One region of the Bacillus sp. 11C genome, then DNA from elsewhere that is predicted to be linked to it. Evidence: riboswitches for the same ligand, from Rfam matches in the RefSeq annotation. Region 1 holds a riboswitch; each other region holds the start of a gene.
What was found. Region 1 has a riboswitch for S-adenosylmethionine ahead of metE (5-methyltetrahydropteroyltriglutamate--homocysteine S-methyltransferase). Riboswitches for the same ligand answer to the same signal wherever they lie in the genome.
Positions count from the first base shown of each region.

Region 1 (5,914 bases):
GACATATTACCGGACACTGACCGTAAACCGCCGCGATTGGCTGTTCTTTTGCCTCGTTCTCTTGTTATTCGCAGGATCTTTACTCGTATCCCTATGTTTTGCCTCATAAAAATCCGCTATCGGTTGATAGCGGATTTTTTTCTTATTGATGATAGTTTAATGCCTGGGCAAGATTGGTTTTAATTGTAATATTCGAAAAATCAATCCCCAGCTGTACAGCGGTTTGCGCGATTTCAGGCCTGATTCCTGACAGGGTTGACCTGACACCGATTAAAGTGAGCGCCTCAATCAATTTAAAGATTTGGTGCGCCACCATCGTATCAACCACCACCACACCTGATAGATCGATTAACAGATGCTCCACGCGTCTTTTTGCACAAGCATGAAGCGTGTTTTCCAGAATAAACTTTGCACGTTCAGTGTCAATGTCACCGACAAGCGGCAGCAGAGCTGTTGATTTGCTCAGGGTAATGATAGGCGAGCTTAATTCCAATATCATTTCTCTCTGGGCGTTTAATTGCTGTTTGGCATTTGCTTCAGCGTGATCGACGAATGTATAAATGGTAAAATCAAAAACTTTTACAATCAAATCGGCCCATTTTTGTTTCTCTCCCGGTTCAAACGCCGACTCATTTTCTTCTGCGAACTTCTCAAAATACTTCGTATATAATCTCCGGTTTCTCATAAACTCCCGAATCACATACTGAACCGGAGTGTCGAGATGCTTTTGATCGTTCGTCAGCTCAATGACCCACACTCGAAATTCTTCGAGAAATTGTTTTTCCGGTAAAACATACATGTCATTCAGATGCCGGTAAAATTCTCTGTCCTGTTCTTTCAATTCTTCCGTTACAGATGCATTATGTAAGGCATAAATCGAATTCGGATCGCTTTCTTCCATCGTTTCAATCCATTCATCAGCCATTTGTTCCACATACTCTGAAAAAAATGCATATAATTTTTCATTCAGTTTCATCACACTACTCCTTTCCCCAAACACTATTATAACTTGACTGACCGCTGAATCCCAGTCATACAAGCTGAAGCCATCCAATATTTTGAAAATTACTAATTCTTTGGGTTGTATCCTATTTTTTCAAAATGCTTCAAATGGCTCTGTCCGAGCGGTTGCTTTTTTCATATAATGTGAAGCAACATCCTTGTATCCACTTGCAAGCATAAAAAAGGAGGGCTTTTTTATGAATGGTGAAATCCGCTTGATCCCGTATGTGACGAATGAGCAGATCATGGATGTAAACGAGCTTCCTGAAGGCATTAAAGTGATTAAGGCGCCAGAAATATGGGCAAAAGGGGTAAAAGGAAAAAATGTGAAAATTGCTGTATTGGACACGGGCTGCGACATAAGCCACCCTGATTTAAAAAATCAAGTCATCGGCGGAAAGAACTTCACGGATGATGACGGCGGCAAGGAAGATGCGATTTCCGATTACAACGGACACGGCACACACGTCGCCGGAACGATTGCAGCTAACGATTCAAACGGCGGCATTGCCGGGGTCGCGCCTGAGGCAAGCCTATTGATTGTGAAAGTTCTTGGCGGTGCAAACGGCAGCGGCCAATATGAATGGATTATTAACGGCATTAACTACGCTGTGGAACAGAAAGCCGATATCATCTCGATGTCCCTTGGCGGACCGAACGATGTGCCGGAGCTTGAAGAAGCGGTGAAAAACGCCGTCAAAAACGGAGTGCTTGTCGTTTGCGCAGCGGGAAATGAAGGTGACGGAAACGAACGAACAGAAGAGCTTTCCTACCCTGCGGCTTATAATGAAGTGATCGCGGTTGGATCTGTTTCCGTAGCGCGTGAATTATCAGAATTTTCTAACGCCAATAAAGAGATTGATCTTGTGGCACCGGGAGAAAATATAGTGTCCACCCTTCCTAACAAGAAGTACGGTAAGCTTACCGGCACTTCAATGGCTGCCCCTCATGTCAGCGGAGCGCTTGCTTTAATCAAAAGCTATGAAGAAGAATCATTTCAACGAAAGCTTTCTGAAACTGAAGTTTATGCACAGCTGGTCCGCAGAACACTCCCTCTCGATATTGCAAAAACGCTGGCAGGTAATGGATTCCTGTATTTAACCGCTCCTGATGAGCTGGCAGAAAGAGCAGCGCAATCACATTTGATGACCCTATAAAATTATTTTTCTTATATAACATAAACCACATAGAGTAAATAAAATTTCAAATTCTATGTTGACAACAAATTTGAATTACTGTTAAGATTACCAACAAATGATTTAACTTTTCAAAAAATTAATAACATTTTCTCTTATCGAGAGTTGGGCGAGGGATTGGCCTTTTGACCCCAACAGCAACCGACCGTAATTCCATTGTGAAATGGGGCGCACTGCTTTTCGCGCCGAGACTGCTGTCTCATAAGGCACGGTGCTAATTCCATCAGATTGTGTCTGAGAGATGAGAGAGGCAGTGTTTTACGCAGAAAAGCCTCTTTCTCTCATGGGAAAGAGGCTTTTTGTTGTGAGAAAACCTCTTAGCAGCCTGTATCCGCGGGTTAACGAGAGTGTTTTACATATAAAGGAGGAGAAACAATGACAACCATCAAAACATCGAATTTAGGATTTCCAAGAATCGGACTGAACAGAGAATGGAAAAAAGCGCTTGAAGCGTATTGGAAAGGCAGCACTGATAAAGATACGTTTTTAAAGCAAATCGACGACCTCTTTTTATCCGCAGTAAAAACACAAATCGACCAGCAGATTGATGTTGTGCCTGTTTCTGATTTCACACAGTATGACCATGTACTCGACACAGCAATCAGCTTCAACTGGATTCCGAAACGATTCAGACATTTGACTGACGCTACCGATACATACTTCGCTATCGCCCGCGGAATAAAAGACGCCGTATCTAGTGAAATGACAAAATGGTTTAATACAAATTACCATTACATCGTTCCTGAATATGACGAAAGCATTGAATTCCGCCTGACAAGAAACAAACAGCTCACAGACTACCGCCGGATCAAACAGGAATACGGCGTTGAAACAAAACCTGTGATTGTCGGCCCTTATACGTTCGTTACGCTTGCTAAAGGCTATGAACCGTCTGAAGCAAAAGCGATCCAAAAACGTCTTGTGCCGTTATATGTACAGCTTTTGAAAGAACTTGAAGAAGAAGGCGTACAATGGGTTCAAATCGATGAGCCGGCGCTTGTTACAGCCTCTAGCGAAGATGTCCGCGGTGCAAAAGAATTATTCGAAAACATCACAAGTGAACTTTCATCCTTGAATGTGCTGTTGCAAACGTATTTTGATTCTGTTGATGCTTACGAAGAGCTGATCTCTTACCCAGTACAGGGAATTGGCCTTGATTTCGTTCACGATAAAGGCAGAAACCTGGAACAGCTGAAAACACACGGCTTTCCAGCAGACAAAGTGCTGGCAGCTGGCGTTATCGACGGACGCAACATTTGGAAAGCGGATCTCGAAGAACGTCTCGATGCCGTTCTTGATATTCTCAGCATTGCAAAAGTGGATGAACTGTGGATTCAGCCTTCCAGCAGCCTGCTGCACGTTCCGGTAGCGAAGCACCCTGACGAGCATTTGGAAAAGGATCTGCTGAACGGATTATCATACGCAAAAGAAAAACTAGCTGAGCTGACAGCTTTGAAAGAAGGCTTAGTATCAGGAAAAGCGGCGATCAGCGAACACATTCAGCAGGCTAAAACGGATATTCAGGCGCTCAAACAGTTTGCAACAGGCGCGAATTCCGAACAGAAGAAAGAGCTTGAGCAATTAACCGATAAAGACTTCAAACGCCCGATTCCGTTTGAAGAACGTTTAGCCCTGCAAAATGAATCTCTTGGCCTTCCGCTTTTGCCGACGACTACGATCGGAAGCTTCCCGCAGTCTGCTGAAGTGCGGAGCGCACGCCAAAAATGGCGGAAAAATGAGTGGTCTGATGAACAGTATCAAAACTTTATCAATGCAGAAACAAAACGATGGATTGATATTCAGGAAGAATTGGAACTTGATGTCCTTGTTCACGGTGAATTTGAACGGACAGACATGGTCGAATACTTCGGTGAGAAGCTGGCCGGCTTTGCCTTCACAAAATACGCATGGGTTCAATCATACGGCTCACGCTGTGTCCGCCCGCCAGTCATTTACGGAGATGTTGAATTTATTGAACCGATGACAGTGAAAGACACGTTATATGCACAGTCATTGACATCCAAGCATGTGAAAGGAATGCTGACCGGCCCAGTTACAATCTTGAACTGGTCTTTCCCTCGAAACGACATTTCGAGAAAAGATATCGCCTTCCAAATCGGGCTCGCCCTTCGCAAAGAAGTAAAAGCGCTTGAGGACGCAGGCATTCAAATCATTCAAGTCGATGAGCCATCGCTGCGAGAAGGCCTTCCATTGAAAACCCGCGATTGGGATGAGTATTTGACTTGGGCGGCTGAAGCATTCAGATTAACCACTTCTTCCGTGAAAAACGAGACGCAAATTCATACACATATGTGCTACAGCAACTTCGAAGACATCGTCGATACGATCAATGATCTTGATGCCGATGTGATTACAATCGAACACAGCAGAAGCCACGGAGGATTTTTAGATTACTTAAAAAACCATCCGTATTTGAAAGGGCTCGGCCTTGGTGTATATGACATTCACAGCCCTCGGGTGCCGTCAATTGAAGAAATGTACGACATTATCGTGGATGCGCTTGCCGTCTGTCCGACTGACCGCTTCTGGGTAAATCCAGACTGCGGATTGAAAACAAGACAACAGGAAGAAACGGTCGCAGCCTTGAAAAATATGGTTGAGGCAGCGAAGCAGGCAAGAGCTAAACAAACACAGCTTGTATAAGTAAGATAGAAACCATCTGCCTTTGGCAGATGGTTTTTTCTATTAGAAAGCGGAAATCGGTTTCCGATGCTTCCCATCCCCTTCTACTACTATTTTGGCTGCTCCATTTTTATCAAATTCCACAAGACTCAATGATGTATCATGTATGTAAGCAGAATTCCATATGTCATTAATGCGTCTTCTCTTAATGATATTTAACAGCATTAATATAAAAACAGAATGGGTAACCAAAAGAACATTACCGGCAGAATGACTGTCTAAAATCGTTTGGAGAGCAAGCCTTACCCGGCTTTCAAGATCAAAGAATGTTTCACATCCCGGCTGGCGATAAGCTTCGGGATGATGTAAATAAGCATGAAAAAGATCAGGTTCGCTTCTTTCAATATCCTCTTGTTTTTTTCCTTCCCATGAGCCTAGTGACATTTCTCTGAACATATGATCTTTAACCAACGGGGGCCGACGCGATCCCAGTATAGTTTTTGCCGTCTCTTCTGTCCGTTTGCTCGGGCTGATGTATACCTGATTCAATTCAATATCCTTCAGACGCTCCCCAAGAGCACGGGCGTTGTAGAGACCAAGTTCTGTTAAATCAGAATCCAGCCAGCCCTGCATCCGTTTTTCCACATTCCATTGAGTCTGTCCGTGCCTGGCAATATATAAATGCAGCATGATCACCCCTCCACTTTTCTCCTCTTATCTTAGCAAATCCCCCAAATATTTTGTTTATTTTGCACATTTTTGAGAATGTTCTTTTGACTTCTTTTCGGCTATACTGATAACACTCAATTGACAGGAGGGTTTAGGATGAATCATGAAACGTTCTTAAAACGGGCTGTCGACCTTGCTCGCGAAGGAGTGAACGCAGGAATTGGCGGGCCTTTCGGTGCTGTTATTGTGAAAGACGGAGCCATTATTGCCAAGGGGCAGAACAACGTCACAACAAGCAATGATCCGACTGCCCACGCGGAAGTGACGGCTATTCGAAACGCCTGCAAGGCGCTTGGAACATACCAGCTTGATGACTGCATTTTGTATACGAGCTGCGAGCCATG
Region 1 covers NZ_JBUPVZ010000007.1:10,275-16,188, forward strand. Annotated here, with positions in the region: gene thiX (HMP/thiamine ABC transporter permease ThiX) at 1-109, shown strand, start outside; gene rsbRB (RsbT co-antagonist RsbRB) at 143-976, opposite strand; gene isp (serine protease Isp) at 1,200-2,159, shown strand; SAM riboswitch class I at 2,291-2,446, shown strand; gene metE (5-methyltetrahydropteroyltriglutamate--homocysteine S-methyltransferase) at 2,574-4,862, shown strand; gene ACY3LV_RS11390 (histidine phosphatase family protein) at 4,905-5,531, opposite strand; gene guaD (guanine deaminase) at 5,667-5,914, shown strand, end outside.

Region 2 (5,914 bases), on a different contig from region 1:
CCGGTAATAAAGCTGTTCACACAAGGAAGAACAAGGCCGGAGCCTATACTGCTCAATACGAGAACGCTGATAAAGAACACGAGATTTTCAATGAAAGACAATGCCGCATAAGAAACAGTCATAAAGGCCAATCCGAGAACGATCAGCTTTTTCATTAACGATTGCTTTTTCCCGATCTTGCTTCCGGTTGTATAGGACGTCACACACATGACCAAAAGCGGAATCGCCAAAATCAAGCCTTTTTTGACGCCATCGGTATCGTATGTTTTTTCGAGGACATCAGATAGGTAAAAGAGAATCCCGAATAAGGTAAACAAACAAGTCGCACCCGCTAAATAAGCGGTAAACAGCCATCTGCCTTCATGTTTAAAAACACTTAACAGGCCTTTCGCATATTTTCCGATCGGGGGCGGTTCTTTTTCCTTTTTCTTTTCTTTAATAAAAATCCAAGTCAGCACGATCGAAATGATACAAAACACCGGGAAGGCAAAAAACGCGCCATACCAAACAAGCAAAGCGATAAGCGATCCGATGATTGGCGAAAGCACTTTCCCCATGCCGTTTGAGGCTTCAACGAGGCCGAGCACCTTGCTTTCTTGGGCGCCTTTAAACAGATCACCCGTCAGCGCCATGGCAATCGGGCCGGTTCCGGCTGCTCCGATTCCCTGTAGCGCCCGTCCTGCCATGACCCAAGGGTATGCATTGTCAAAAAAACCTGCGGCAAAACCGGCTAACAGGCCGCCGGCACCATACAGAAATAAGCAGGGGATAATAATGATTTTCCTTGAGAATCGGTCGGCGAGATAACCGACAATCGGAATGGCAAACGCCGCAATCAAGGAAAATACTGTGATGACGAGACTGACCTGAAATTGAGATAAATGAAGTTCAGATTGCATTTTTGGCAAAATCGGAATAAGCATTGAGTTTCCAAGTGTTAATATTAAAGGGATTGAACCGATTGCAACAATCGTCATTCCGTTATTTTGTTTTGATGATTCCATCTCAGAGCACACTCCTTTTCTTCTGCTTAGAATGTCCCTGATAGCTTCATTTATTCAACGTTCAGACAGCAAAAAACCGAACAGAAAATACCTGTTCGGGAAAAAATGGTTAGCCGAGCGCCTGCGAAATCAATACATATAAGTGTCCATTTTGGTCAGGCAGCATCTTTTTCTGGTAAAGCATAAGGGGTGGCTCTGCGTCTGCTTGAAATCCCATTTCTATCAGCCTGTCATGCAGAGTCGTGTGTTCAGCCGGTATATCGATGCGCATCGGGCCTTGTTTGCCGACGGCCAGCCTGTTGATTAATCTTGCAGCAACGTCTGATGATGGGGCGATGAGGGGGCCGAATTTCAGATTGGCAGGTGTCTGTACAGAAAGGCCGTAGCCAATCAGCTGACCCTTGTTGTTTCTGGCGATAATACATTCCTTTGAAGTGGAAATAAGCTGCTGCATAAGGTTTGATCGATCTCCGCCAAAGGCTGCCAGGTCGGCAGCGGCTAATTCTTGAAAATCTTGTTCTCTAAAGGGTGCCAGTTCAGCATCAAGGTGATCTTGCTTTTCAATCGGTTGAAAACTGTGACAGCTGTACTTTCGGACTGAACCCGCCGTATGAAAACCTGTCTTTTCATAAAGCGGCAAACCTTCTTTTGTGGCGCAAAGCCTGATGGTGGTGCTTTCATCCGTTTGGCTGATACACGCGTTTACCATCCGGCGCCCGAGACCGAGCCGTTTGTATTCCTTATCCACGATGACGAGTCCGATAGAAGCAAGACGGCCAAACAAAAACAAGCCGATACAGGAGATGATGTCTCCGCGGACATTTTGATAACCGAAAAAGCGTCCTTGTTGGACAAGCATCTTCAGCTCTTGTTCGCCATAATCCGGCCACCCGGCTTGCCTGCAAAGCCGCAATAGGCCGGGAATATGTTCTTCATGAAGCTCAATCAGCTCATCCATTACCTTCACACAGTTCACCTGCTTGTTCCGAGTTTTTTGTACATGACGATATGTTTGCCAATGCCGGGAACTTCAAATGGTTCGCCAAGTTCCTTCCATTCAAGCTTTGCGTAGTAGCCTTTGACATGGTATCTTGCATTGCACCAGACCGCCTGCACGCCTCTCTCGTCCAGCTTCTCCTCCGCGTGTTTGATCAGCGCGCTGCCGGCTTTTTGTTCGCGATATCCTTCAAGCGTCGCCATGCCCCTCAGCTGATATGCGGCTGAGGCTGTTAATAATGGCTGATGTTGAGGGGAAAAAGAAGCGATGCTGATGAGCGTTCCTTCAAAAAATACACCGAGATGAAAAGCGCCTTCCGCATGGTCCTGTTCATATTTGCATTGTTCGATGGATTGATGGGGACGCAGGATGCGCTGCCGGATGTCGTATGTATCTTCTGCGGAAATGGTTTTAACTTCAAGCATGATGTTCCTCCTCTTAAAAAGTTTTCTATATCGTAACATGAATCCGATTAGAAAAGACTGCCTGATTGACTCAGGCAGCCATATTTAACGCAAATAAATATTTTGGCGTTGTTCGTCTTTTTGCTGAATATACGTGGTGAGCTCAGCGGTTAAGTCAGATCTGAGAAAAGGCGTAATCAAGTAGATGCCGTTAAACAGCTCGCATGCCGCATCCAGAAGGGAATGTGCAATTGCAAGGCCTTCCGCTTTTTGCTTCTCTTTATCCTCACCTGCAAGAGCCATTTTTTCGCGAATAGAGTCTGACAGCTTAATCCCGGGAATTTCATTGTGGATGAATTCAGCATTCCGGCTGCTTGTGAGCGGCATAATGCCGATATAGATCGGCGTCTTCAGATGCTTTGTTTCGTTATGGATATCGACAAGCTGCTGCTCGGAATAGACAGGCTGTGAAACAAAATAATCGGCGCCGCAATCTATTTTTTTCTCCAGCCGTTTTACCGCTTTATCCAGATGGCGGACGTTAGGATTAAATGCGGCGGCGACTGAGAAATTCGTTTTCTTGCCAAGGGGTTTTCCGGACAGGGACAGCCCTTCATTGAACTGTTTGATCAGTCTGATTAAATCAAAGGATGTTAAATCATAAACAGACGTCGCCCCCGGGAAGTCCCCGATTTTAGAAGGGTCGCCTGTGATAGCCAGCACGTCATTCAGCCCTAATGTATCAAGGCCCATTAAATGTGACTGCAAGCCAATAATGTTTCGGTCACGGCACGTAATGTGGACAAGGGAGCGCATATCGAGCTGCTGCTTCACAAGGGCGCCGCAGGCAACATTGCTGATCCGCGGGGTCGCCAAGGAATTATCAGCGAGCGTCAGGGCGTCGATTCCCGCTTCTTTTAATTCAGCAGCGGCGGACAAAAACTTGTCAAAACTCAATTTTTTCGGCGGATCCAGCTCTACGATGATGGAGCGTTTTTCCGCCGCGATCTCATTCAGGCCGGGCTCTGTCCGCTCATGATGAACAGAGATAAATTCTTTCGCCCGGGTTTTGACTTCTTTTTCCGTAATCGGAGCAAGCCCGCCAACCGCTTCCGCCATCGCGCGGATATGATTCGGCGTGGTGCCGCAGCAGCCGCCGATAATCCGCGCGCCTTGCTTGCGGAATTCTGACGCGCTGTTTTGAAAATACGTGTCGTCAGTTTCATAGACGAGCCGTCCCTCTTCAAGCGAAGGAAGACTGCTGTTCGGATAAACTGATAAGAACACGTCATCAAAAATCGGCACTTCGCTGAGCGCTTCAATCATATGATAAGGGCCGAGCCGGCAGTTAATGCCGACGATATCAGCCCCGAGATCCGCAATCGATCGCAATGCTTCAGAAAGAGATGTTCCGTCCTGCAGTACGCCTTGCTCATGCATAGAGACATTGAGCATAATTGGAAGTCCAGTCTCTTTGCGCGCGATTTTCAGCACTTCACGGGCTTCTTCCAAATCATAATATGTTTCTAACAGCAAGCCATCCGGCTCTTCATGCAGCAGCAGGTACAGCTGCTCGCGAAAACTGCGTTTGATTTCGTCAAGGCTGTACGCGTTTTTATTAAATGTGCGGATGCCGCCCATCGTCCCAAGGACGTACGCATCGCCTGCTGAAGCCCGCGCGATTCTTACTGCCTCTTGATTCATTTTTTTAATGTCATCCTCAAGCCCGTGTCTCGATAATTTAATATAATTGGCCCCGTACGTATTCGTTTGAATGATGTCGGCTCCCGCCTCAACGTACGCTTTATGTATGCGCTGAATTTCCTCCGGCTTCGAAATGTTGAGCTCCTCGAAACATCTGTCAATGCCATAGGAGTAGAGGAGCGTCCCCATGGCGCCGTCACCGATTAACACCTGTTTTTGCAAATCTTCTAAAAGTCCCATTGTCTGCCTCCTTTATTCACATTCAGCAAGGAAAAAAGAGAAATAAAAAAAGTCCTCTTAAGAAGAAGACTTTGTCAGTGATTTTGTCTCTTCTTATCTTCCAAGCTGTTCGAGCTTGCTGGATTTAGCACCTTGGTCATGGCTGATCGCCATTACACCGGTTGCTGAAGCTTCGTCGGGCCAGTCCCTCTGCTTCTCTTGATAAGAACGGATATGAAGTTTTCGTGTTCAGGAAATGCCAAAAGATTCCGGGTTTTTTCCCTTTCTCCAAATTTACCGAAAATAAAGACAATAATCAATAGGATTCAGAAAATTTATCTGAAATTTATAAATTGAACGTCAATCGGCAGATCTGCATCCCGCACAGCTGAGATAATCTGCTGCAGGTCATCCTTGTTTTTTCCGGTGACGCGCACTTGATCATCCTGCACTTGAGACTTTACTTTCAGTCCGGAGTTTTTGATGATCATATTGACTTTTTTGGCATTATCTTTGTCAATGCCTTGAACAAGCTTTGCGCGCTGGCGCACCGTTCCGCCGGACGCGTTTTCAACCTTGCCGTAATCAATGTTTTTTGTCGGCACGTTTCGTTTAATCAATTTACTGACCAGCACATCTTTCAGCTGGCTTAATTTGAATTCGTCATCGGAAACGAGGACAAGCTCCTCTTTATCTAAAGAAATGTCGCTTTTGCTTCCTTTAAAGTCATAGCGTGTGCTGATTTCCTTCAATGCGATTTGGATCGCGTTTTGCACCTCAGGCAATTCCACCTTGGATACTATATCAAATGAACTTTCTTTTGCCATATGAAAACCTCCATAACATTTAACTTATGTGTTGATTATAGTAGAATAAAGAGAAACTTCCAACAGAACAAAGAATCAATTTGTGATGATTGGAAAAAATGTTAACAGCATCCGCAGAAAAATAAGCGGAACAGGAAGGACGATAGCATGAGACCAGGGCAGCAATTAACCTTGAGTATAGATCACCAAACGGACTTCGGTTACTTTTTAACCGACGGAGAAGACACGATTCTCTTACATAACAGTGAAATAACTGAGGATATCGAGGACAGAGACGAAGTAGAGGTTTTTATATACGTCGATCAGCAGGAAAGGCTTGCGGCCACGATGAGAATACCTGTCATCAGCGCGGATGAGTACGGCTGGGTCGAAGTGGTGGATAAAGTGGAAGATATGGGAGTATTCGTTGATGTCGGTTTATCTAAGGACGCGCTTGTTGCAACTGAGCATTTGCCGCCATACGAAGATGTCTGGCCGCAAAAAGGCGACAAGCTCTACTGTATGCTGAAAGTGACGAACCGGGGGCGCATGTTTGCCAAACCAGCGCCGGAAGACATCATCAGCGAACTGTTTACCGATGCCTCAGAGGATCTGATGAATAAAGAGCTGACAGGTACGGTGTATAGACTGATCGCAACAGGTTCATTCATTATCACGGACGACGGTATCCGCGGTTTTATCCATCCGTCAGAAAGAAAAGAGGAGCCAAGACTCGGTTCAAGAATCACGGGACGGGTGATTCAAGTAAAAGAAGACGGT
Region 2 covers NZ_JBUPVZ010000011.1:118,499-124,412, forward strand. Annotated here, with positions in the region: gene ACY3LV_RS15675 (MFS transporter) at 1-1,004, opposite strand, end outside; gene ACY3LV_RS15680 (GNAT family N-acetyltransferase) at 1,114-1,971, opposite strand; gene ACY3LV_RS15685 (GNAT family N-acetyltransferase) at 1,977-2,426, opposite strand; gene ACY3LV_RS15690 (bifunctional homocysteine S-methyltransferase/methylenetetrahydrofolate reductase) at 2,511-4,349, opposite strand; SAM riboswitch class I at 4,440-4,557, opposite strand; gene ACY3LV_RS15695 (YajQ family cyclic di-GMP-binding protein) at 4,664-5,155, opposite strand; partial or broken gene ACY3LV_RS15700 (CvfB family protein) at 5,254-5,914, shown strand, end outside.
Region 2: it holds a riboswitch for S-adenosylmethionine, as region 1 does, so the genes downstream of both, ACY3LV_RS15690 (bifunctional homocysteine S-methyltransferase/methylenetetrahydrofolate reductase) here and metE (5-methyltetrahydropteroyltriglutamate--homocysteine S-methyltransferase) in region 1, are expected to answer to the same signal.

Region 3 (4,315 bases), on a different contig from region 1:
TCACAATAATAAAATTTATATTTTGAAATGAGAAAATAAAGGGAGAACACGCTGGATTGCTATGTTGGAATGATTTTGATGGGCAACCACATGGATCAGCGATTTTACTTCTTTAACTATAAAGTTTCATCGGCTATATATGATGCCTAAGCGGGAAAATCCATATTTTAATCGGAATAGTTGGCCTCCGCTCCCCGTACATATGGAAAGGGGAAGAAAACAACCGAGATAATTGTAAACGCTTTCGTTCGTAAGGATGATGGAGAAAACGAAAGGGGCATGAATATGGGGAAAGTGCTGGCATCAAGTAAGGAAGCTGCGGAATTGATTCGTGATAGAGATACGCTGATCGCAGGAGGATTCGGGCTGTGCGGCATTCCTGAACAGCTCATTTTGGCGATAAGAGATCAGGGAGTCAAGGATTTAACCGTTGTCAGCAACAATTGCGGAGTTGATGACTGGGGGCTCGGTTTGCTTTTGGCTAACAGACAAATCAAGAAAATGATCTCATCCTATGTCGGCGAAAATAAAATTTTTGAGCGGCAGTTTTTAAGCGGAGAGCTTGAGGTCGAGCTTGTTCCCCAAGGAACGCTCGCCGAGAGAATTCGGGCAGGCGGCGCGGGCATACCGGGATTTTACACGGCGACTAGTGTCGGCACTTCAATAGCTGAGGGAAAAGAACATAAAACGTTCGGCGGCCGGACGTATGTGCTGGAGCGAGGCATTACTGGCGACGTGGCGATTGTCAAAGCATGGAAAGCGGACACCATGGGGAATTTGGTTTTTCGGAAAACGGCGAGGAATTTTAATCCCGTTGCCGCCATGGCAGGCAAGATCACGATTGCCGAGGCGGAAGACATCGTGGAAGCGGGAGAGCTTGATCCAGATCACATCCACACACCGGGCATTTACGTACAGCATGTGGTGCTTGGAGCCAGCCATGAAAAACGGATTGAAAAACGAACCGTTCGGCAGGCGGCGGGAAAGGGTGAGGCGAAATGAAGGAAGCGAGACAACGAATGGTCAAACGGGCTGTACAAGAAATCAAGGATGGCATGAACGTCAATCTCGGGATCGGAATGCCGACGCTTGTCGCAAATGAGATACCCGATGGCGTTCACGTCATGCTTCAGTCAGAAAACGGCTTGCTTGGGATCGGCCCGTATCCTGCGGAAGGAACGGAAGACGCGGATTTGATCAATGCGGGAAAGGAAACGATCACTGAAGTGACGGGCGCTTCCTATTTTGACAGCGCCGAGTCATTCGCGATGATAAGAGGCGGTCATATCGATTTGGCAATCCTTGGCGGGATGGAGGTTTCAGAGCAAGGCGATTTGGCTAATTGGATGATCCCCGGCAAAATGGTCAAAGGGATGGGCGGCGCGATGGATCTCGTCAATGGGGCGAAACGGATCGTTGTCATCATGGAGCATGTCAATAAGCATGGAGAGTCAAAGGTGAGAAAAACATGCTCCCTTCCGCTCACGGGGCAGAAAGTTGCTCACAGGCTGATTACGGATTTGGCCGTGTTTGATTTTGATAATGGCCGCATGACACTGACTGAACTTCAGGAAGGTGTCACAATGGAAGAGGTTTATGAAAAAACAGAAGCCGATTTCGCTGTCAGCCAGTCTGTGATCAAATGAAACGCTTGACGGGAATTAATGACATAAAAAACACACTTGCTCCGCCATGGAATCAAGTGTGTTTTTTCTTTGCTTATTTCCAAACATCATTAGCGATCTCAACCACATGGCGGAGCTTCGCCCATTGCTGTTCTTCAGTCAGCTTGTTGCCTTCTTCAGTGGAAGCGAATCCGCATTGAGGACTGAGGCAAAGCTGGTCTAAGCTCACATAACGAGACGCTTCTTCGATACGGCGTTTCACATCGTCCGGATGTTCAAGCTCGCCGAATTTAGAGGTCACTAAGCCAAGGACAAGCTGAAGATCAGAGCGCTTCACATAACGGAGCGGTTCAAATCCGCCTGAGCGTGAATCATCGTATTCCAAGAACAGCCCGTCCAGATTCAAACCGTCAAAAATGGTTTCGGCTGCCGCGTCATAGCCGCCTTCAGCTGTCCAAGTGGATTGGAAGTTGCCGCGGCAAATATGCATTGTCACCGTCAGGTCATCCGGACGATCCGCAATCGCGTCGTTAATGGATTTCGCAAACAGCTGACGAAGCTCGTCTGGCGTTGTTCCGAATGCTTCGATTTGTTTTAAGCCTTTTTCAGATAAGAAAACAGCCCATGCCGTATCATCAAGCTGGAGGTAGCGGCAGCCTCTGTCATAAAACGCTTGAATCGCTTTTTTATATGCTTTGGATACATCATGCTGGAAAAGCTGATAGTCGTTTTTGTACGCATCCTTTTCAAGCTTTCCGCGGAAAAACAGCATATTCGGGCTTGGGATCGTCATCTTCGGTGTCGCGTCACCGGCAATGCTATGGAGAAATGAATAATCTTCAAGCATTGGGTGAGTTGAAAAGTCGATATCACCTGTGACTTTAATGCCGCGTGCTTTTGTCTGTACGTTATGAAATTGAATGCCGTGCTCAGGAATAAACGGCTCAACCCCATCCAAGTTTTCCAGAAAATCAAAATGCCACCACGCTCTGCGGAATTCGCCGTCTGTCACGACGTTCAGGCCGGTTTCCTTCTGTTTTTCCACAATGCGGATGATTTCATCGTTTTCGATCTGGCGAAGCTGTTCAGCCGTAATCTCGCCGGCGGCTTTTTGCAGCCGCGCTTTTTTGACGGGCTCAGATCTCAGCAGGCTTCCGACTTGATCCGCGCGAAATGGCGGTTTTTGTCTTTGAAGTGATTTTTGTTCTGCGGGTGTTGTTTGTTGTGGCATGTTGTTCATTCCTTCTTTCCATTCAAATATAAAAAAGCTCTTCCTTTGGATAAGGAAGAGCTTGCGTGACAATCTCAACCTTATCTTCAAGAGCAATCAATGCTCTAAAGGATTTAGCACCATTCTGTTAAACAGCGGTTGCCGGGTATCGCAGGGCCAGTCCCTCCACCTCTCTTGATAAGGAAAACCTTTTTATGAAATTTTCTGATAGTATCTATTATTCACACATTTTACATTTCTGTCAATGATAGATTATCTCCACACATCGTTGGCGATGTCGATGACGTGGCGCAGCTTCGCCCATTGCTGCTCCTCTGTCAAAAGATTGCCTTCTTCTGTAGAGGCGAAACCGCACTGCGGGCTGAGGCACAGCTGGTCAAGGCTGACAAAGCGCGCCGCTTCATTGATTCGGCGTTTCACATCCTCAGGATCTTCGAGCTCGCCGTATTTTGATGTAATTAAGCCAAGAACAATTTGCAGATCCTTGCGTTTCACGAAACGGAACGGATCAAAATTTCCGGAGCGGTCATCATCATATTCCAAGAACAGGCCGTCCAAGTTTAAGCCGTCCAAAATCGTTTCCGCTACAGCGTCATAGCCTCCTGATGCTGCCCAAGTCGACTTGAAGTTGCCGCGGCAAATGTGCATCGTGATTGTTAAATCATCAGGGCGGTCCGCGACTGCATCGTTAATCGTTTTGGCAAACAAGGCGGGCAATGTTTCAGGGTCGCCGCCGAGTGCCCGAACGACCTCTCTGCCTTTTTCCTCAAAGAAGAGAGACCATGATGTATCATCTAGCTGAAGATAGCGGCATCCAGCGTCATAGAAGGCGTTGATTGCTTTTTTGTACGCTTGGGCCAGATCATGAAAGTATTCCTCTTGATCGTCATAAATTCCTTTATCGGCCTTTTCACCGAAAAACAGCATATTCGGGCTCGGAATCGTCAATTTAGGTGTCGCGTCGCCAGCAATCTCATGTAAAAATTGATAATCAGCAAGCGCTGGGTGGTTCGTAAAATCGAGTTTTCCCGTCACTTTGATGCTGCGTGCTTTTGTTTTTACGTTATGGAACTGAATTCCTTCAGCGGGAATGAACGGTTCCACACCGTCAAGCCCTTCGAGAAAATCATAATGCCACCAAGAACGGCGAAATTCACCGTCTGTTACCACGTCGAGACCGATTTCTTTTTGTTTTTTGACAATGCGAGTGATTTCCTTGTTTTCAATCTCACGAAGCTGTTCAGCTGTGATCTCGCCGGCCGCTTTTTTCTGGCGGGCTTCTTTCACCGGAGCGGAACGCAGTAAACTGCCGACATGATCGGCGCGGAAAGGAGCTTTGTTTTGTTTTTCTGATTTTTGTCCTGCAACATTTGTTTGTTGAGCCATGTCATTCGCCTCTTTTCTGAAATAGGGTAAGCATGAAAAAAGCTCTTCCTTTGAGTAAGGAAGAGCTTGAATG
Region 3 covers NZ_JBUPVZ010000001.1:336,388-340,702, reverse strand. Annotated here, with positions in the region: gene ACY3LV_RS01710 (CoA transferase subunit A) at 286-1,002, shown strand; gene ACY3LV_RS01705 (CoA transferase subunit B) at 999-1,646, shown strand; gene ACY3LV_RS01700 (5-methyltetrahydropteroyltriglutamate--homocysteine S-methyltransferase) at 1,720-2,856, opposite strand; SAM riboswitch class I at 2,934-3,040, opposite strand; gene ACY3LV_RS01695 (5-methyltetrahydropteroyltriglutamate--homocysteine S-methyltransferase) at 3,109-4,242, opposite strand.
Region 3: it holds a riboswitch for S-adenosylmethionine, as region 1 does, so the genes downstream of both, ACY3LV_RS01700 (5-methyltetrahydropteroyltriglutamate--homocysteine S-methyltransferase) here and metE (5-methyltetrahydropteroyltriglutamate--homocysteine S-methyltransferase) in region 1, are expected to answer to the same signal.

Region 4 (5,914 bases), on a different contig from region 1:
ATGCTGTTTTTTATAGCGGTCAATGGATGTTTCGATGACTTCTGGATCAGTATCATCAAATTCACCTTTAATGGCTTTTGTGATTTCTTTCGCAGAGTGATTTTCCACCCATTGCTGTGCCTTATAAATGGCTTTTGTAAACTTGACTGCTGTGTCTTCATGTTTCTTCAGGTAGCTTTGTTTCGCCATAAAAGTCGTATAAGGAACCTGGCCTGATTCTTCTCCGAACGAAGCCGCGATATGGCCGATTCCTTTTTTCTCAAAAAGCGAAGCTTGAGGTTCAAAGAGCTGTACATAATCGCCGGTTCCAGAAGCAAATGCATTGGCGATATTGGCGAAGTCTATGTTCTGGATGAGATCAACATCCTTATGCGGGTTAATCTTATGTTTGTTCAGTACATACTCGCCGACCATTTGCGGCATGCCGCCTTTTCTCTGGCCGAGAAACGTTTTTCCTTTCAGCTGATTCCAGTCGAAGTGTTCAGCATCTTCTCTCGCGACAAGAAACGTTCCGTCTGTCTGAGTCAGCTGGGCGAAATTAATGACGGGGTCTTTGGCTCCTTGCGCTTCGACATAAATAGATGTTTCTGATCCGACAAGGGCGATGTCGGAGCCGTTTGAAAGAAGCGATGTCATCGTTTTGTCGCCGCCCCATGTCGTGCTTACATTGACATCAAGCCCTTCTTCCTTGAAAAATCCTTTAGACTCAGCGACATATAAAGGCGCGTAAAAAATCGAATGGGTCACTTCGGCTACTTTGACTTTGGTGAGTGTTTCTTCCTGCTTGCAAGCTGCCAGAGCGATCATCAGAAATATACTGCCGACACAGGCGCATCCCAGCCTTAACCGTTTGTTCACATAGACAACCTCCTTATTTAGCATCAAGTTTATATCCTTTTTTGCTTTACATATCGTATGATGGGTATAAAAATGTGTGAATGCCTAATCAGGTTCGCCGGATGTAAGTTTAGAGTAAGGAAAACATATAGAAAAGGAGGCGGCTGCTTTGATTGTTGAGAAAAGAAGATTTCCGTCGCCAAGTCAGCATGTGCGTCTGTATACGATCTGCTATCTTTCAAATGGCTTACGGATAAAGGGGCTTCTTGCTGAGCCGGCGGCACCGGGACAATATGACGGATTTTTATATTTGCGCGGCGGGATTAAAAGCGTGGGCATGGTTCGGCCGGGCCGGATTATCCAGTTTGCGTCCCAAGGATTTGTTGTGTTTGCTCCATTCTACAGAGGAAATCAAGGAGGCAAGGGCAACGAGGATTTTGCCGGAGAAGACAGGGAGGATGCTTTTTCTGCTTTTCGCCTGCTTCAGCAGCATCCGAATGTCAAAAAGGACAGAATTCATATTTTCGGCTTCTCCCGCGGCGGAATGATGGGAATGCTCACTGCAATTGAAATGGGCCGGCATGCGGCTTCGTTCGTTTCCTGGGGAGGCGTCAGCGATATGATCCTTACATATGAGGAGCGGCACGATTTGCGGCGAATGATGAAAAGAGTCATCGGGGGAACACCGAAAAAGGTGCCTGAGGCATATAAATGGAGAACACCGTTTGACCAAATAAACAAAATTCAGGCTCCCGTGCTGTTAATCCATGGAGAAAAAGACCAAAATGTTTCGATTCGGCATTCCTATTTATTTGAAGAGAAGCTAAAACAGCTGCATAAGCCGGTGGAGACGTGGTACTACAGTAAATTCACACATTATTTTCCGCCAAAAGAAAACCGGCGTATCGTGCGGCAGCTGACACAATGGATGAAAAACCGCTGACGGTGAAATATGGTATGATAAAGAAAAAAGAGAACGAAAGGGGATTTCACTTTGGGAATGCCTGTTGAATTTAATACACTAATTGTGACAAAAGGAAAAGAAGTTCGCATAGATGAAAATATATTCACGTTAGAAAAAGACGGATATCGTGTGTATCCGATGGAGATTCCGATGGACGTGCGTAAAACAAAGTTCGGCGAAAAGTCGGGCACAGCTGAAGTGCAGAAGCTTCAATGGGAAGACGGCCGGACCATCATTACGTACAAGCTGACGTCCCTGCATTCTGTCAATTAAAATAAGCCAAGAGCGTAAATGCTCTTGGCTTTTGCTTTTTAAACGAGAGGGCCGCCTGCCTGCGCAATGGCATCTGTATGTGCGAACTTTTTAAAATTCTCTTTGAATTCATTTGCGAGGTAGATCGCTTTTTCTCTGAATTCTTCCTTGTTGTTCCATGTGTTTTCCGGCTGAAGGATCTGATCAGGTACGCCGGGAACGTGAACCGGAATATGCAGGCCGAAAATATCGTCAGTCGTCATTTCTGCATCCTCTAATTTGCCTTCAATCGCTGCTTTGACCATCGCTCTCGTATAAGAAAGCTTCATACGTTCGCCTGTGCCGTAGCCGCCGCCGGTCCAGCCGGTATTGACCAAGAAAACGTCTGCGCCGTGTTCATCGATCTTGTTGCCTAGCATTTCAGCATAGACATGAGCAGGTAGCGGCAGGAATGGTGAGCCGAAGCATGTGGAGAACGTCGTTTCAGGAGACGTCACACCGCGTTCGGTTCCAGCAAGCTTGCTCGTATAACCGCTCAAGAAATGGTACATCGCCTGCTCCTTCGTCAGTTTGCTGATCGGCGGCAGGACTCCGAATGCATCAGCCGTCAAAAATACAATGGCTGAAGGATGGCCTGCCATGCTTGGTGTGACGATGTTGTCAATCATATGAATCGGGTAAGCCGCCCGCGTGTTTTCGGTATAGAAGGAATCATCATAATTGGCTTCGCGTGTCTCTTCATCAACAACAACATTTTCGAGAACAGACCCGAAGCGGATCGCGTTAAAGATTTGAGGCTCCTTTTCCTCGCTTAAATGAATGCATTTGGCGTAGCATCCGCCTTCAATATTAAAGACGCCGGTGTCAGACCAGCCGTGTTCATCGTCGCCGATCAGCCTGCGGTCAGCATCGGCTGATAGGGTGGTCTTGCCTGTTCCAGACAGTCCGAAGAAAAGGGCGACATCGCCTTTTTGACCGACATTGGCAGAGCAGTGCATGGATAGAATATCTCTTTCGGGGAGCAGGAAATTCATAATAGAGAAAATGGATTTTTTCATCTCTCCGGCATACTCTGTTCCGCCGATTAAAATCGTCCGCTTTTCGAAAGAGACAATAATAAACGTTTCGGAATGTGTGCCGTCTGTTTTTGGATCTGCTTTAAAATGCGGAGCGGAAAGAATGGTAAACGGCTGTTCAACTGTTTTCTTATCATGGCCTTCCGGGCGGATAAACAGCTGTCTGGCGAATAAATTGTGCCAAGCGAACTCATTCACGACGGTAATCGGCAGTCTGTATTTTTCATCTGTTCCGGCAAATCCTTCAAAAACAAACAGCTCATCCCGCTGTTTCAGATAGCTGACAACTTTTGTGTACAGCCGCTCAAACGCTTCTTCTGAAATCGGCTGATTCACCGTACCCCAATCGATCTTATTTTTCGTGCTTTCTTCCTGCACGATGAATTTGTCTTTAGGCGAACGTCCTGTGTAAGCGCCTGTTGTCGCCCGAACGGCACCCGTGGATGTTAAAATGCCTTCGTTTCGGGACAGTGCTTTTTCTGTAAGCTGTGCTGCTGATAAATTATGACACACATTTGGACTTGTTAATAAGGCTTGTAAATCAGCGGTTAAATCAACTGAGTTCATATGAAACCTTCCTTTATCGTTTTTTGTGTTTTGCTAATTGTGAATTAGTATAACATATATTTTCAAATAGTCTATACTATTTATCTTTTTTTGTGTGTGCGTTTCCATTGTTTTCCCTTGATATAGGTGCCTATTTCTTCTGAATCATATTGACATTGCAAACCCTTTTACGATAAGATATTTCATTGAGCGGATACTCTTATCCCGAGCTGGCGGAGGGACAGGCCCTATGAAGCCCAGCAACCGGTTTCTCTGTTATTTATTAGGTTCAGCTGTGTGAGACAACCAAGGTGCTAACCTGTTGCAAGGTTGTATGATTCCTTGAGCGATAAGAGTGAAAGGCACAAAGACCAAACCCTTTCCTCAATGGAAAAGGTTTTTTTATTTCATAAAATATGCCAATTAACATTCTCTAATATAACGTTACATTGTATAAGAGGGAGCGAGTTCCGTATCATATATACAAGGTCTATCGGGAGGCCTTGTGCAGGAGGAAGCAAATCATGAGTAAAAATCGTCGTTTATTTACATCAGAATCTGTTACGGAGGGACATCCGGATAAAATCTGCGACCAGATTTCTGACAGCATTTTAGATGAAATTTTAAAGAAAGACCCTAACGCGCGTGTGGCTTGTGAAACGTCAGTGACAACCGGTTTGGTTCTTGTCAGCGGAGAGATCACAACATCTACGTATGTTGACATTCCGAAAACGGTTCGTCAAACCATTAAAGAAATCGGATACACACGTGCGAAATACGGATTTGATGCGGAAACTTGTGCGGTTTTAACATCAATTGACGAGCAGTCTGCTGATATCGCGATGGGTGTAGACCAAGCGCTTGAAGCCCGTGAAGGCACAATGAGCGATGAAGAAATTGAAGCGATCGGTGCGGGTGACCAAGGTTTAATGTTCGGTTATGCGTGCAACGAAACGAAAGAGCTTATGCCTCTTCCGATTTCACTTGCTCATAAATTGGCCCGCCGCCTGAGTGAAGTCCGTAAAGAAGATATTCTTCCGTACCTTCGCCCTGACGGCAAAACACAAGTAACGGTTGAATACGATGAAAATAACAAACCTGTCCGTATTGACGCGATTGTTATTTCAACTCAGCACCACCCTGAAATTACGCTTGAGCAAATCCAGCGCAACATTAAAGAACATGTTATCAATCCGGTTGTTCCTGAAGAGCTGATTGATGAAGAAACAAAATATTTCATCAACCCTACAGGACGTTTCGTTATCGGAGGCCCTCAAGGGGATGCGGGACTTACAGGACGCAAAATCATCGTTGATACGTACGGCGGCTATGCACGCCACGGCGGAGGCGCGTTCTCAGGCAAGGATGCGACGAAGGTAGACCGTTCTGCTGCTTATGCAGCGAGATATGTTGCGAAAAACATCGTTGCGGCTGAGCTTGCTGATTCTTGCGAAGTGCAGCTTGCTTACGCGATCGGTGTTGCACAGCCTGTGTCAATCTCAATCAACACATTCGGTTCCGGAAAAGCTTCTGAGGAAAAACTGATTGAAGTTGTTCGCAATAACTTTGATTTACGACCTGCCGGCATTATCAAAATGCTTGATTTACGCCGTCCGATCTACAAACAAACTGCTGCGTACGGCCACTTTGGACGTCACGATGTTGATCTTCCGTGGGAGCGTACAGACAAAGCGGAGCAGCTGCGCAAAGAAGCGTTAGGAGAATAATTTTATAGCCGCTTACTGGTTAAGCGGCTTTCCTTTTTTTATCGTTGTATTCATGTTTATTTTTTTACATAACTGTGAAACCAAATACTATTCACAGCGTCTATAAATAGGGGTTCAATGATGACAATTTTAATTATGGAGGCAATACTATGTGTGGATTTGTCGGGGTTTTTAACAAGCATCCGTTAGCTCAAACCGCTGATCAAGAAGAACTAATTAAACAAATGAACCAAATGATCGTTCACCGCGGTCCTGACAGTGATGGATATTTCCATGATGAGCACGTTGGATTCGGATTCAGACGGCTCAGCATTATTGATGTAGAAAATGGCGGACAGCCTTTATCATATGAAGATGAAACCTATTGGATTATCTTTAACGGAGAAATCTATAACTATATTGAACTGAGAGAAGAACTTGAAGCAAAGGGGTATACATTCAACACGGATTCGGACACAGAGGTTCTTCTTGCGACTTATCGTCACTACAAAGAAGAAGCCGCGTCCAAACTG
Region 4 covers NZ_JBUPVZ010000012.1:40,235-46,148, forward strand. Annotated here, with positions in the region: gene ACY3LV_RS15970 (ABC transporter substrate-binding protein) at 1-858, opposite strand, end outside; gene ACY3LV_RS15975 (alpha/beta hydrolase family protein) at 1,007-1,780, shown strand; gene ACY3LV_RS15980 (DUF2584 domain-containing protein) at 1,832-2,074, shown strand; gene pckA (phosphoenolpyruvate carboxykinase (ATP)) at 2,113-3,696, opposite strand; SAM riboswitch class I at 3,893-4,031, shown strand; gene metK (methionine adenosyltransferase) at 4,200-5,402, shown strand; gene asnB (asparagine synthase (glutamine-hydrolyzing)) at 5,552-5,914, shown strand, end outside.
Region 4: it holds a riboswitch for S-adenosylmethionine, as region 1 does, so the genes downstream of both, metK (methionine adenosyltransferase) here and metE (5-methyltetrahydropteroyltriglutamate--homocysteine S-methyltransferase) in region 1, are expected to answer to the same signal.